2 regions of the Paenibacillus sp. FSL F4-0125 genome follow, and region 1 is predicted to be linked to the other one. Evidence: riboswitches for the same ligand, from Rfam matches in the RefSeq annotation. Region 1 holds a riboswitch; the other holds the start of a gene.

Region 1 (8,101 bases):
CACCCGTACCACCATTAAGAGCAGAACTAAAGGCTTGACTCATTTCTTCAAACTTTTTGGCATCTGTTGCACTCATAGAATACATTACGATGAACAATGCTACCAGAAGGGTCATAAGATCAGAATAAGGCAGTAGCCACGATTCGTCGGCGTGTTCTTCATGCTCTTCGTGTCTAGTCTTTTTGCTCACCCGATCCACTCTCCTTCTCATCATTTAACTTAGCTCGTTCCGAAGGTGTTAGGAAGACAGCAAGCTTCTGATTGATGGCAATAGTGGATACACCAGATTGTATAGACAATAGACCTTCGACCATCATCATTCGAACTTCAATTTCTCGTTTGGAAAGTCGTTTTAGCTTATTGGCAATAGGATGCCATAATACGTAACCTGTAAAGATACCGAGCAGTGTTGCGATGAAGGCTGCCCCGATTGCTGCCGCCAATTTGTTCATATCACTCATATCAGCCAGAGCGGCGATAAGACCGATAACGGCCCCGAGTACGCCGAGTGTAGGAGCATACATACCTGCTTGTGAGAAAATGAGTGCGCCTGCTTTATGTCTATCCTCTGTGGCGTGGATGTCCTCCATGAGAACATCGCGGACAAAGTCCTGATCATTTCCGTCAATAATCATCCGCATGCCATTTCTGAGGAAGTTATCTTCTATTTCATCGACTTTAGACTCAAGAGCCAGCAGACCTTCACGCCGTGTAATAGAAGCCCATTCCATGAACATTGTAATTAATTCGGATTTACTGATTAATTTCTTTTTGACAAAAATCATTTTAAACAGACTTGGAATCTTCTTGACCTCCGAGAACGGAAAGGCCATAAAGATGGAGGCTGCCGTACCTACTAAGATAATAACGTAAGCAGCGGGTGTGGCTAAAGCGTGAAGAGGAGCGTGCTTGAGGATCATACCCCAAATTACTGCAACTAGACCAAAAATTAAACCGAGTATTGTTGAAATTTCCATTATGCACCTCGTCCATGAGATTATAAGATGTGTTCCGACAAAGCCGCGTATATCATCCTTGAAATAGCGGCAAGGCACTCTGTGCGAAACCGAATAACGTATATTCTTATTTATCGACATCATTCCGTTTTTTGTGAAGTCATTTTTTCGGCTATAATGGATAAGGTAAGTAATTATTCATCTGTGGAGAAAACGGAGTGATACATGTGGGTGTAAAGCATGGTAGAGATTACGGTGAAATCCTAACAGATTTGACCGAGGCTGTCGGAAGAATTTCCGATGGGTACTTATTTTTTGAAATGGATCCGGAAGAGTGGCAGGAATTGCCCCAGGAATCCAAGATGGAGGTATGGGAGGCACTGGCTGAGGATCTTTTCTTCGCGCTGGGTAATGAACCTATGATTGAGGTGGGGAGCGGCGTTATCATCTACGATAAGGACACGCACCGCATTAATATTTTAGTCGGAGAAGAGGATTTAGCCTCTGTTGTTTTGATTTAAGAAGAGGGGGCGGCGGGGTGTAATTTGCCCGTAGTTAGTAGCCCGTGTTAAAATTGGTGTAGCCGAGTTATAATCGCTGGGATTCTTGAATACATTTAATCGAAAATATTGCCTTTATCCTGGCACATCCCTTGGACCTCAGAAGCTAAGGGATGTTTTGTTTAACGAATAAGACGAGTAAAGGGACCTGCGGATTTTACTGCAATTTTTAGTAAGGGAGGAAACGAATTGTTATTTACCGAAGAAGAACTGCGTGAGCAGATCAGCAAGCTGGAAGGCTGGAAGCTGGAAGAGAATACCATGGTGCGAAAATATATGTTCAGCCAATATATGAAGGGTATTGCTTTCGTTGATGAAGTAGCCACCATTTCAGAAGCCTTTGATCACCATCCACATATTACGATTGATTATAAGACAGTGACTTTACGACTGAAATCAAATGAGGAAGACGGTATTACAGCTCTAGATATTCGAGAGGCACATGAATTTAATGAAGCCTTTGAGAAAAATCGTTAGGATCACCCAAACTCATAAATAAACGCCCGTGCGCAGATAGTGAACTATCTTCTGGCACGGGCGTTTTTAGTTGCTTAAGTAGTTACTTTTTCTCTGAAAGCCAGAGGGCGACGTTTGCGATCTCCTCAGGGGCTAGCTTTTCTTTAAAGGAAGGCATTTGACCGCGTCCCTTAGTGACGATGCTGTAGATTTCTTCAGCATCGTGCTGACCACCTTCATTTTGAAGACTAGGGCCAACTCCACCTTGAAGCTGATCGCCGTGACAGGTAATACAGCTGGCTTTCACGGTTGCTTCTGCCTTTGCCGCATCCAATTGAACTACCGGCATTGTGGGCTTATTCTGTTCAGCTACCTCTTCTTTACCTGGAAGTGTAAACATAAGTACTACCGCAAAGGCACAGGCGGCAAAAAACAAACCGCTCATGATCCATTTCTGCATCCCAGTTCGTCCCTTCTATGTAAGCTGCTCCCTACATTATAGCTCAAGGTGAAGCGTTATCATAGGGTTTGTGACAAAAAAATGAACGATAATACCATCAATTGATTGAAAAATATGGATTTTAATATCATTTCTCATAGACCATGCAATAAAAAGGTTTGTTTCCTGATGGGGTTAGGCGCTCATACGTATCTGTAATCGTAAATCCACACTTTTGGTAAGTTCGGATCGCCCGCTGGTTCCAGGTCAATACCTCTAGATCAATCTCACGCTCAGGATAACGAAGCAAGGCTTCTTGCACGATTGCATCCATGAATAATTTGCCTAGCCCTTTACCGCATAGATCAGGTTGCATGCCAATCCCCAAACGTACAACACCTTCCATCGGGAACAACTGCGCGAATCCACACAAAGCTTCTTGCCCATTTAATATGGAGACATATTGCTCATTCCGTAGCTGAGGATCACCGAACTCGATGCCTAGAGCCTGCATTTGTTCCCACGGCATCCAGCCGTAAATATTATAAGGGGGGGTGTAATTCCAATTGCATATCTCTTCCGCGTGACTAGTCTCCATAGGAGTTACATGAAAAGTAACCGAGGGATTTATCATAAGGTCAAAGACCTCCTTTCACGAGGGTTATAACGCTTGCCGTCATTACGAGTGCCGAAGGCGTTTATACTTGTAACTAATTATATACAAAAAGAGGGGGCATCGACTCAGAAAATTTATAAGGAATATTGTTTTACAAATTTTGAGAGGGGTAAATATTAAATAAGACAAAAAAACAAGCTCTTCCCCAAGAATTGACCTCTTGGAAAAGAGCCTATGTACGTTCTACTTATTGAACATCATCATTATCTTCTGTCTCAGAAGCAACAGAATGATAAGCATCAGTGCTCATAATCCGTTTAGCACCGATATAGCGTTTTACGTAGTAGCTATCACTCAGGGAGCTAATCGTTACACCGCGTGAGGAAGATGCGTGTGCAAACTTGCCTTCACCGACATAAATGCCGACGTGGGAAACACCCTTACCACTTGTATTGAAGAATACAAGATCTCCTGATCTTAAATCATCTCGGGAGATAGCAGTACCCATTTGATACTGGGAACCTGATTGGTGTGGTAGGTTGATACCGATTTTATCAAAAACATACATTGTAAATCCGGAGCAATCAAATCCATTTGTGGAGATCCCGCCGGATACGTATTTAGTTCCGATGGTCTTGTCGATCACTTTATCCATTTTGGAATCCGCGAAAGCGCTTCCTGCTCCGATGGTGAAGATAATGGAAAAGCTGAGTACAGCTGCTGCTAACTTCTTCTTCAAAAGTTTATACCCCTTCCAGATGCCTACGAGGTTAGCTTAAGGGTTCGGTTGAAGGTCCCCTATGACCCCTCTAAAAATGGAGGTCAATTCACCCAAAGTTGGTTCCCCCGTTTCCCTAATAGTTAGGAAACTCGGCTCAGACTGTTGATTAGGAATAGCTTGTAATCAATACATGACAAAACCTTTGTAAATAACAACTTAATGATTACAAAAATGTTACTAAAATCTTACTGCAGTTATTGTAACAAACAGAGTGCCGCTTGGCAATCGTTTTTAACCTAATCATGCAGAAAAATTCATATATTTAAAGACAAAATGCATATGTAAGCGATAATATTAAACTTATTTTTATATTTATTGAAATTTTTATCAAATAAAAGTGTTTAAAGTCTATTCTAGAGGTGTAAAGATTATAATAAGGCAAAAGAAAACCTGGATTCGATTAAGGTAATAATCAAATCCAGGTCTATATAGTTGTAAATGTGAGGTTATAGTTGTGGGGAAGTATTAATCGTAGGCTACAGCTTGATATGAGGAAGTACTCATTACTCTTTTAGCGCCAACGTAGCGGTTGGCCCAGTAGGACTGGCTAAGTGAAGTGATGGTCACGCCATATGAAGATGATGATTGTGCGAATTTTCCGTTTCCAACATAAATGCCGACATGGGATACGCCGTTGCCCAATGTGTTAAAGAAAACTAGGTCACCTGAACGCAATTTGCTTTTGGCTACAGGAGTTCCAACATTATATTGAGCTTTTGAAGTGCGGGGCAAAGAAAGACCCACCTTCTTGAATACATACGTAGTAAATCCAGAACAGTCAAACCCGGCAGTGCTAGTGCCTCCGGTTTTATAGGCAACTCCAATTGTCTTTGAAATAACACTGTCCATCTTAGAATCTGCAAAGGCACTTCCTCCACCAATAGAGAACGCCATCACAAGTCCCAGCGCCGCAGCGACGCATGCTTTTCTTAAATTCTTCAAAAAAATTGTACCCCTTCCAATGCCTGTGAGGTTAGCTTAAGGATTCGGTAGAAGGTTCCCCTATGATCACTGCAAAGCGAGATCAATTCACCCAAAATATGGTTCCCCCACTTCCCGGTGCAAGGAATTCGGCGTTTTATGCACCAGATAGTGACTTATCGACAAGACTACGATGAATACATGAAGTTATGTAGAAATCGTTTCAAATGATTACAAACTTGTTACTAATGGAACAGGACTTATTGTAACAAAGTCTTTACGATTTTGCAAATCGTCATAATTTGTCTGTAACGCGAAAGAGTCCCGGCTCCTGATTCAGGAACCGGGACTCTTATATTATGTGTTGTAATGCCATAAATTATTGTGGAAATGCTTTACTGCGCCATAGATGATATTGAGCGGAGATTCCCCACATTTTGAAAAGTGTCGAGGGCAGTGATGAGAGTTGACGAATAAGAAGTGCCGGCAGGCCAGGACAGAAGATACCGGATAGTCCGCACGCCAGCAAAAGGATAAGGCCCGCTGCACCAAGTATGATTGAAATGCCTATTGCTGGAATCAGTGACTTTATACAGATGAATAGGGAGGAGAACATCCCCGTACCGCTGGTATAACCAAACTGCATATATAGAAGGAACAGGCGAACCATAAAGATGTATATAAGCCATGCCAATACGTATGGAACTAGATGAAGTAACAAAGAGGAGTTCAGAAAGGAAGATAAGAACAGCCCGTACATTTTTGGAGCGAGCCAGTATAACGGCAATAAAGCCAGCACCCATTCGATTAAACTAAAAATAAACACTGGAAATCCATAAACCTTCATGCCGGGAAAAAAGAACAGGCCCCGCTCTCCTTTTCTCTCCTGATGGAGTTCATGTAGTAATCCTGCTCTTATGAATGGGGAGAGCAGCAGTCGTAAGAGAACAAGCCCTAGGAACATCCATAACCAATTACGTATCTCAGGATCTGTGTTCAAGCTGAACTGCCCTTCGACATAATAGAGTAGTCTACCCATTCCACTGCCTCCAGCGTCTTTATCTGGGTAGCGCAGTAGAATTGGAACGATAGCAGACCGGATGAAGCCGTACATAAAGTAGCCCCAGAGCAGTCGATAGATGAAGAGCAGAATCAGAATATAAAATTGCTCCTTCATGCTTTGCCAGCCGCGGGTTATCGATGTTCTCACAATCATTCACCTCACCAGACAAGAGTTCCGAGCACGGTTTCAACTAATTTAGTTACACTTAACGTCCAGCGGGAGAGTGTTTTGGGCTCTATTTCCGCCAGTCTGAAGTTATTAAGATGTTTGTTTTCTAAAAGAACGGTATGCTCTGGATCAATCTCAGCAGAGAGGAGAAGTTTATCGCTTAACAGCTGAAACGTAGTCTCTGCTCCTTCACCGTTCCAGACCCGCTCTGCCGCAGAACCGTCAGCGAATGTAAATTTAATGGGAACGTCAACGTAATGACTCCCTTTGTTTGTAATTTTCACTATGGATTCGTAGCTCTGAGCCTCGCTGCTGCCATTCTTTTTAATCGTAATCGTATCTACTGAGAAATCAGGAGCACCGCCACCATAAACATAATCCTCGAAATAAGGCTGCCACGATTTTTTGGTTACCTTCTCAACGACTTTTTGAAAATCAGATGTAGTGGGATGCTGGAAACGGAATTTACGTGCGTAAGTAGACATGATACTGTTCATTGCTTTAGCGCCTACTTGGCGTTCAATATCCTTAAGTACTAGCTTTCCGCGAATATATACATTTCGGCTATACGATTCTGCCCCGTCATATTTCCATGTCTCTAAGTTCAGCGGCTCTGATTTGGTCACCAGGCTAGATTGCAGAGGGAGATTAGCTTTGACACCATATTCCTGCTCCATGAGTTTGTCTTCAGCGTAAGAAGTAAAGCTTTCGTCTAACCAAGCCTCTTCGAATTCATTGCTGGCGACCATACCGTAGAAGTATTGATGGCCAATTTCATGAACGACGGTTCTCTCAAGTGAAGTATCAGGTGAAGAGTCCGTGGCTCCAAAGGCTGTAATGAGCGTAGGATACTCCATTCCTCCTGCACCATTGCCCTCCTTAGGTGGAACGATAATAGACAGAGTGGAGTAGGGATAAGGACCATACCATTTACTGAAGTAGGTCAGGGCAGCCTTAGCGGCCTGAAGGTATCGTTCCTTTAAGTCTTTGTGCAATGGATCGAGATAGACCTTGATCCGTACACCAGGTACTTCTGGTGTAGAGAAGGCTTCTTCAGCTACTGTGAAATCAGGGGAAGCCGCCCAAGCGAAGTCATGGACATCATCAGCGTAGAACTGATATATTTTTTGATCTTGTTTCAGTTTGGCATTCTTTACAGGAAATCCGGTCGCAGCTACCGTATAGTTAGAAGGAACTGCAATCGTTACATTAAAGATGCCAAAATCGCTGTAAAATTCAGAGGTGCCGTGATATTGATGTAAATCCCAGCCTTCTTCCTTAACCCCGCGTGTGCCCATAGGCTCGTATACACTAAGCTTTGGGAACCATTGCCCAGCCATCACGAAATTCCCTGATGTACCCATACGGGCAAATATTTTGGGAAGCTGGACCTCGTACTTTAGTTTAAGCGTGACACTTTCTCCTCCATTAACCGGTTGTGGGAGATGCACCTTTAGGAGTGTCTTATCGTTGACGTTACCATCGTCAGGTTGTACAAATTGTACTCGTTGCATTAGCGATGTTCCTTCTGTCGTGCGCAGATCGGTTAGAGTCATACTTCCGAAGCCGTTCTCTGGCATGGTGTCACCTCTGAGCGTTCCTCCGGATTCCTTCATAAAGGTAGTATCTGGTGAGGCAAAAGCATTTGGGTACATATGAAAATATAGATCACTTACAGGTTTTACACCGGGGTGTGTCCAGGTTACCGTCTCAGAAGCGATTAAGGTTTCTGTATCTGGAACAAGCTGAACATCGATGTGGTACTCGACAACCCGATGACTTAATGCTTCCTCTGCCGGAACGGGGGCGCTATCAGGAAGATTTTGCTGTGGTGCAGCAGCAGGAGCTGTGCCACTGGAGGACTTGGCCTCTTTTAAAACAAAGCTAGTAACAGAAGTTGTGGAGTTATCCCCCGAATAGACCCATATTCCTCCTAGTAGCACGAGGGCGGCCAGGGTCGCAAAGATGATAATGTACCTTAATGACAGTGACTTCATACTGTGATTCCTCCCGTGACAAGCATCTACGGGATGTATATGTTTGCAATCGCCGCATTATTAGCTAAAATTAAATTATTCGTAAGAGGAAGGGTGTGCACTCGTGGACAACATACAACCGGAGGGCAAGAAACAGATTGCCTT
Region 2 (8,101 bases), 5.6 Mb from region 1:
GCACTATCGCAAAGAAATGGACATAGAGTGATTACAGCTTATTTAACTGTTGATGGAACAACACATGTGGCTGCAGAGATTCCAACGATTGCTGGGTGTTTATATCTGAAAATTCAGGCGGAGCTAACGGAATACACTTTACTTTATTCTTTGGATGGTCAGGAATGGATCGAGCTATCTAGGGCTCTAGCCTATCCATTATCCCCTCAAGCTGTCAAAGGAAACGGATTTACCGGTGTTCTTGTTGGCTTATATGCGACAGGACATGGCAAAGTGGCGGGGGTTCCTGCTTACTTTGATTGGTTCGACTATCGATCATCATGAGTAGAATGCTAAATATGTACGCTTTTGTAGGGAGGGAACTTGATGAGACAAGCTAGCGATTACTCAGAGCCTGCACTAAAGACAGTGTTCTCGGAGAATTTCAAGATTGGCGCAGCGGTCAACCCATTTACGATACAATCACAGGAGCACTTGCTTGCTTATCATTTCAACAGTATAACTGCTGAGAATGAGATGAAATTTGAAAGTCTACATCCACTTGAGGATATTTATAACTTTAGGGCAGCAGACCAGCTAGTTGCCTTCGCCCGGAAACATAAGATGGCGATGCGCGGACATACCTTGGTCTGGCACAATCAGACTACGGATTGGTTGTTTAAGGATAAGAACGGAGGACCTGTAAGCAGAGAGATTTTGCTTGCACGAGTCAAATCACATATTCAGACCGTTGTAGGACGTTATAAGGAAGATATTTATGCTTGGGATGTTGTGAATGAAGTTATTGCCGATGAAGGAGAAGAGCTTCTTCGCCATTCGAAGTGGCTCGACATTGTTGGCCCGGATTTTATAGCTAAAGCATTTGAATTCGCCCATGAAGCTGATCCTAAGGCATTATTATTCTACAATGACTATAATGAATCCAATCCCTTAAAGCGCGATAAAATCTATGAACTGGTGAAGTCGCTATTGGATCAAGAGGTGCCGATCCATGGCGTCGGATTGCAGGCACACTGGAATCTATACGATCCGAATCTTGATGATATTCGTGCTGCGATTGAGAAATATGCCTCGTTAGGACTTCAGCTTCAATTGACTGAGCTGGATGTATCCATGTTCCGTTTTGAAGACAAACGAATGGACTTAAAGACAGTACCTGCTGATCTGCTCGAACTTCAAGCAGATCGATATGAAACGATGTTCGCACTGCTGAGAGAATACCGTGACGTAATTAGTTCAGTCACGTTCTGGGGAGCGGCGGATGACTATACCTGGCTGGATGATTTCCCTGTTCGTGGTCGGAAGAACTGGCCCTTCTTATTCGATGAAGGGCATCATCCGAAGCCAGCCTTTCACCGTATTATCGGCTCTGCCCCAAAATTATAGAGCGGGTAAGCTGCTCAAGTAGTAAAATAACCCGTCCTTATATTAAATAAGGGTGGGTTATTTGTTTGTAGATCAGAAGAATGAAACTCAAAGGGATGGTTACGGTGAACATTACGATAAGAACAATACTGGAAGATTTAATGGGAACTGAGGAACAGATAGAGGGGACTGTGGATACACTTCAGCCAGGAAATCCAGAAATGGTGGTTACAGGGATAGTTACAGCATTTTGCGCTACGCAATATGTTGTGGAACGAGCGATGGCTATGAACGCCAATTTGCTGATCACACATGAAGGTGTGTATTACAGTCACCATGAGACAAGTGAGTGGTTAGAGGATGACGCTGTTTATCGCACGAAACTGAGTTTGATCAAACGTTCTGAAATGGCTATTTTTCGTTATCATGATTATTGGCATTGTCATAAACCGGATGGGATCATGGTGGGCTTGCTGCGAGAGCTTGAATGGTCAGCTTATGTGGATGAGCAGCAACCCGCTGCTACAATCCTTACGATTCCTGCCATGACAGTAAGTGAAGCGGCTCAGTACATAAAAAGAAAACTAGGAATCCCCTATGTACGTGTTGCTGGTGACCTATCCCAGGTATGCAGACATGTGGGGATATCAGTGGGTTACAGAGGAGGCGGGACAATGGCTATCCCTCTTTTTAATCAGCACAATCTTGATTTACTGATTGCTGGCGAAGGGCCAGAGTGGGAAACTCCGGAATATGTGAGGGATGCAGTACATCAAGGTAGATCGAATGCGCTGATTATGTTAGGTCATGCGGAGAGTGAAGCCCCGGGAATGAAATATTTAGCTGAAGTTTTGGCAGAGAAATACCCAACGATTCCTACTTATTTTATTGCAGAACAACCGATCTATCAGCTGGTTTAATCCTTATAAATCGAAATGAAGAATAAATTTGCATATTATGGAGAAAATGATTGGAAACCAGGTCACTGAGAAAGGAGTGTTTCAATGGAAATTCCTTTGGAGGCTGATGAAGTGTTAAGTCGTATCAAAAAGCTTCAAACTGACGGAAGCTCGATCAGCAAAAAACAAGTGAAGCAAAGCGATCCTGATCTTATGAGAAGTGCGCTGTTCTTTTTTCCGAGCTGGGAGCATGCATTGAAAAACGCCGATCTGTTGTAGCCGAATGATTGTATATAGAAGCCGAGTGGTTCAGGGATTGATCTCTGATGACCGCTCGGCTTTTTCTTAATAAACCGAGTAAACAAGAGCAATAGAAAGAGAAAACGAAGAGTATGCTCAATATGAAATGAAAAGCATGGCTTTCATCATTATTTTGCCCAGGGCTCAACTTTACAAGAAACCTTACACGGAGTATGATTCATCACATAACTGACAATTACATAAGAAGTCCGCTTAATTTCCGTTAAGGAAAGCGGGGGAACCAACAACTGGAAATCGATATGACAGTCGGTACTAGTTATGGGGTGAATCCTGTTACAGATGCTTAATAGTGCATCCATACAGGTAGGGCAACTCTCACTGCCCGAATCCGACAGCTAACCTCGTAAGCGTATGGAGAGAGGATGAATGGCGTATTTGATGATGAATAGCCACAGAGAATCCCTCTGTGGTTTTTTGCTGCGTTTATAAGCACATATAGATATAGAACCTACCTGTGAAAGAGGTGTTAATTTTGCCTATTGCTAAACTGAATGGAACTTCGCTCTATTACGAAATCATTGGAACAGGGACTCCGGTTGTGTTTATCCATGGACATGGATTAACACATAGCATGTTTAAACCACAATTAGAGTATTTTTCTGATAAATATAAAGTGATTCTGTGCGATTTACGGGGGAATGGCAAATCAGGTGAATTGCTGCAGGCTCCAAACGAGATTATTGAAACGCAATGCCTAGATATAATTATGCTATTGAATGATTTGGGCATTCGTGAGGCGGTTTTTGTCGGGAGCGCCTATGGGGGGATCGTCGTTCAACATATTGCGAAACAATACCCGGAACGGGTAAAGGCGATTGTTGTCGCGGATAGCTTTTGTAGAAGTCATGCATCAACAATAGTAGGTAAAATTCAGCTTATGGCTGCATATTGTAGTTGGTTAATGTATTACGCTCCTAGTGAGCTTGTACTGCCTTCGATTCGTATGATGTATCGCGAACGCTGGAACCTGGCCTATAACGAGATTAGAAGAGGACTTCTCGACAAACGTCCGCGGGAATTGTATCGCCAAAGGCTGGCTACGAGTCATGTGGATTACACTAGATGCTTAAAATCTTTTAACCGTCCCGCGTTATGTATAGTCGGTGACTTTAGTGAATTTGGTGTCAACTGTATGAAGGATATGGTGTCTCAGCTGCCGCATGCTCAGTTAGCAATCATTCCTAACGCATTAGATCCTAGTAATCTGTGTCAGCCGGAGAAATTTAATGCTATTCTTCAGCGTTTTTTGGAGAAACATCAGGATGCTCAGCAGATCAGTTGATCCTAGTGGAGAAAGCACCTTAGATTGCATAAACCTCTTCAGGGTCTTAATGGCCGGCTAACGTTTAAGCAGGATATGAGGGCTTTCTATAGCTGGGAGTATGAACTGGCTGTGGGACGTTCTTTTGTATAGTAGTATAGGGAAAACCTCCCTAAAGTACAGAGTATCGAACTAAAGGCTGGCTCAAAGTAGCGAAATCTACGAATGAGCCAGCCTTTAGCATACTATTAATCGAAAGAATACCACTCATAGCACTTCTCAAAGAACAGAATAATGAAATCCAATCGGTACCTATGCATTTTGTACATTGCTGTCTACTGATGTAAGATTAAAGATATTCGATATTAACTATCTAAAGGAGCTGAGTCATGATGTCTCAAGCCGAAACTATAAAATTGACTTCATTATCTTCAAAAGGAGGCTGCGGCTGCAAAATCGGTCCCGCCGATCTCATGCAGGTTATTCGCAGTCTGCCACCAACCGTTCCTAACCCGGATCTACTTGTAGGTTTGGATACTAGTGATGATGCAGGCGTGTATCGTTTAAGCGATGAACTCGCATTAGTGCAAACTGTTGATTTTTTCACACCGATCGTGGACGACCCTTATTCCTTTGGGCAAATTGCAGCAGCCAATGCGTTAAGTGACATTTATGCTATGGGTGGTAAGCCGCTTACAGTGCTTAATATTGTAGCTTTTCCTATCTCTGTTCTGGATAAAAGCATTCTCGGTGACATTTTGCGCGGTGCAGCGGACAAGGTGCAGGAAGCAGGAGCGACGCTTGTAGGTGGACATTCTATCGACGATAAAGAGCCTAAATTCGGATTGGCTGTTACGGGGCTGGTGCATCCGGACAAAGTAAGAACGAATGCAGGCGCGCAGGTGGGGGATAAGCTGATACTAACGAAACCTATCGGTGTGGGCATCTTAACAACTTCTATTAAGAAGGATCAGCTATCAGAAGAAGAAACCACACGCCTCACTACAGTGATGTCTACATTGAATAAAAAAGCGGCTGAAATCATGGAGCCGTATGATGTGCACGCTTGTACGGATGTTACTGGATTTGGGCTGTTGGGACATGCCTCGGAAATGGCTAAAGGAAGTAACCACGGACTGATTATTCGTCAAGGCGATGTACCGATGCTGCCAAGAGTAAGAGAGCTGGCTGAGCAGGGATTTGTTCCAGGTGGAACTAAGAATAACTTTGCCCATTTGGAGGGCAGCATTCTTTATCCGGAAGAGATGGACCAATTAAGCCGTTATATTCTGTGTGATGCTGTGACTTCTGGCGGACTGTTGATTTCTGTTGCTCCTGAACAAAGTGAAGCCTTGCTACAAGAGCTGATAGCTGCAGGTGTAGAAGCGGCATTGATCGGAGAAGTAACAGAAGAACATCCGGGTCAGATTACGGTAATAGCTGCGCAATAATGATAGAGTCAGCTTAGAGGCAACTTAAGAAGTTAGCCACCAGAGGAGAGAGTGCATTGTTTCAGGATATTACACTGGAAGAATTAAGAATGCTAAAAAATAAGAAGCAGATCACTGTGATCGACGTTCGATCTCCTTCTGAATATAAAGATTCGACATTACCGGATAGTCTGAACATTCCTTTTTTTGATGATGAGGAACGGGCTGAAGTAGGCACTTTGTATAAACAGACTAGTGTGCAGGCGGCGAAAGAACGCGGTTTGGAGATTGCTGCGGCGAAGCTGCCTACCTTTGTCAAAGAATTCGCAGCGATTCAAGGGGACAAAGCTGTATTCTGCTGGAGGGGAGGTATGCGCAGCCGCACAACTGCGACCGTACTTTCTTTAATGGATATTCACGCTTACCGACTGATTGGTGGCTATAAAGCTTACCGTAAATGGGTACTCGACGAACTGGAGTCCTATAAATTCAAGGCGAAGCCTTATGTGATTCACGGAAATACGGGTACAGGTAAAACAAACCTGCTGCACCGCCTGAAGGCACAAAGCTATCCTGTTCTGGATTTGGAAGGAATGGCGGGTCACCGCGGTTCTATCTTTGGCGAGATCGGACTTCGTGCAAATAATCAGAAAACGTTCGATAGTCTTCTTATGGAGGAATTAATTAAGCTTGGGGATTCTCCTTATGTACTGTTTGAAGCGGAGAGCAAAAAGATTGGGAAGGTCGTAATGCCCCCATTCATGGCCGAGCAGAAAGAGATCGGAACACAGATTTGGATTGAAATGCCATTGCAAGCCAGAGTTCAGCAAATCCTTGAAGATTATCGACCAGAAGAATATAAAGAGCAGTGCATTTCAGCATTTTGGAGTATTAAATCTCGAATACATATCCCTATTGCGGCAGAAATCGAGCGTTGCTTGCAAGCAGATTTGTTCGGAGAGGCTGTGGCGTTGCTGTTAGAATACTACTATGATCCTAAATACGATTATACTTCTACTCAGTATGAAGGGATTGAGAGAGTTACCTTTAAGGTGAACAACTTGGATGAAGCTGAGGCTGCGGTGCGCTCTTTTTTAAATAATCAGGAAGTATAGCTTTATGTATCTTAATGTATGAGGGTTTAGAGGAGGCTCAGCGTAACAAATGATCTATTTAGACTATAACGCTACAACACCTGTAGATAAGGAAGTCGCAGAGGCTATGATTCCGTATCTTTATGGTCATTTTGGCAATCCTTCAAGCAGTCATTCTTTGGGGCAAGAAGCTAAACTCGGAATCGAGCAAGCAAGAACGCAGGTGGCTAATTTCCTGAATTGCGTGCCGGGTGAGGTGCTTTTTACAAGCGGGGGCAGCGAATCGAATAATACCGTCATCAAGGGCGTCGCTCAAACGTATCGACATAAAGGCAATCATATGATTGTGTCTGCTGTGGAGCATCCTGCTGTCATTAAACCGTGTCAGTATCTGGAGCAGTTGGGCTATACGATTACTTATGTACCTGTTGACTCGTATGGAATGGTACAAGTAGACGATGTGAAAAAGCAGCTTACCGACCAAACCGTACTAGTCTCCATTATGCATTCTAACAATGAAACGGGAACGATCCAGCCGATCAAAGAAATAGCTGAGGCTTGCCACGAACGGGGTGTTCTTGTACATACCGATGCTTCGCAGTCCGCTGGAAAAGTAGTGCTCGATGTGGCTGAGCTAGGGGTGGATTTTCTAACGCTGGCAGGTCATAAATTGTATGCACCAAAAGGGATTGGAGCATTGTACATCCGAGAGGGCATTCATATCGAACCTTTAATTCACGGAGCGGGGCATGAAAATGGTAGACGAGCAGGTACGGAGAACACACCATATATTATTGGATTAGGAAAAGCCTGTGAGCTTGCTTCAGACTCCACCTCCAGAGCGCGTGTAAAAGAAGTTGCAGATTATTTCTATGACAGATTACAGGAGGCTTTTGGCGATAAGATTCACCTGAACGGTCATAGGGATAAGCGATTGCCTAACACGCTTAACGTTAGTTTTCTTGGAGTGGTGGGTCATGAAGTGATTGCTTCGCTAGAAGATGTGGCGGCCTCAACAGGCTCAGCTTGTCATTCTGGAGAAACATTGATCTCGCCTGTTCTAAAGGCAATGAATGTCTCAGCAAGTATTGGGCAGGGAGCGGTTCGTTTTAGTGTGGGACGGTATACGACTATAACAGAGATCGATGAGGTTATCGATAAGTTGAAAGAGTATTTGCTGTGAGTAGATTGTCAGAGATGGAGTAGCTGATGGCGGCCTAGTATGATTCCCGGGGAATAGACTTTTTATAGGACTCAGGCGCTCTTAGTTGCACAAAAAAGACGAAGTTGACCTCCTGTTTTGCTCAATAGCGTTTCTCCGGTCCGAAAGCTTAAGAAATTGCAATCGCATATTACAATAAAAGCATCTGTCACTCCTTTAGCAGGGAGGGCAGATGCTTTTATTTGTATTAGTATTAGTGATTATACAATAGTGAAGCCTGCACTTGCATAACCAGTGACTGTATTTACAAGGCTGAGTCCTGAAGCGGTGGCCGAAAAGACCATAAGAAGGCGAGTTTGCGCTGTTACAGGGAAATCAACACCGAATGTTGCTCCACTGACAAAAGTTCCTAGATTAACTGTGCCTGTGATAGATGGCAGTGGTACTATAGCCCCTGGAATAGGAGTAAATGTGTTATTTGGCAAGGTAGACTGGAATAATTGTGCTGTCACAGTTACCGTACTACCAATAAGTGATAAAGCTACGGTATTACTAAAGTAAGCGGCAAC

The links. Region 1 has a riboswitch for cyclic di-AMP ahead of NST74_RS00585 (C40 family peptidase). Riboswitches for the same ligand answer to the same signal wherever they lie in the genome.
Region 2: it holds a riboswitch for cyclic di-AMP, as region 1 does, so the genes downstream of both, NST74_RS25155 (alpha/beta fold hydrolase) here and NST74_RS00585 (C40 family peptidase) in region 1, are expected to answer to the same signal.

Annotation. Positions count from the first base shown of each region.
Region 1 is NZ_JBBOZJ010000001.1:119,201-127,301, forward strand. Features, by position in the region: gene motB (flagellar motor protein MotB) at 1-190, opposite strand, end outside; gene motA (flagellar motor stator protein MotA) at 174-977, opposite strand; gene NST74_RS00565 (hypothetical protein) at 1,184-1,477, shown strand; gene NST74_RS00570 (4a-hydroxytetrahydrobiopterin dehydratase) at 1,706-1,993, shown strand; gene NST74_RS00575 (c-type cytochrome) at 2,076-2,432, opposite strand; gene NST74_RS00580 (GNAT family N-acetyltransferase) at 2,560-3,045, opposite strand; gene NST74_RS00585 (C40 family peptidase) at 3,275-3,766, opposite strand; cyclic di-AMP (ydaO/yuaA leader) riboswitch at 3,772-3,913, opposite strand; gene NST74_RS00590 (C40 family peptidase) at 4,274-4,702, opposite strand; cyclic di-AMP (ydaO/yuaA leader) riboswitch at 4,756-4,894, opposite strand; gene NST74_RS00595 (hypothetical protein) at 5,109-5,939, opposite strand; gene NST74_RS00600 (M1 family metallopeptidase) at 5,951-7,957, opposite strand; gene NST74_RS00605 (YwhD family protein) at 8,061-8,101, shown strand, end outside.
Region 2 is NZ_JBBOZJ010000001.1:5,670,740-5,678,840, reverse strand. Features, by position in the region: gene NST74_RS25175 (glycoside hydrolase family 43 protein) at 1-324, shown strand, start outside; gene NST74_RS25170 (endo-1,4-beta-xylanase) at 367-1,386, shown strand; gene NST74_RS25165 (Nif3-like dinuclear metal center hexameric protein) at 1,491-2,285, shown strand; gene NST74_RS25160 (hypothetical protein) at 2,370-2,543, shown strand; cyclic di-AMP (ydaO/yuaA leader) riboswitch at 2,765-2,951, shown strand; gene NST74_RS25155 (alpha/beta fold hydrolase) at 3,058-3,867, shown strand; gene selD (selenide, water dikinase SelD) at 4,236-5,297, shown strand; gene mnmH (tRNA 2-selenouridine(34) synthase MnmH) at 5,354-6,391, shown strand; gene NST74_RS25140 (cysteine desulfurase family protein) at 6,441-7,553, shown strand; gene NST74_RS25135 (exosporium glycoprotein BclB-related protein) at 7,793-8,101, opposite strand, start outside.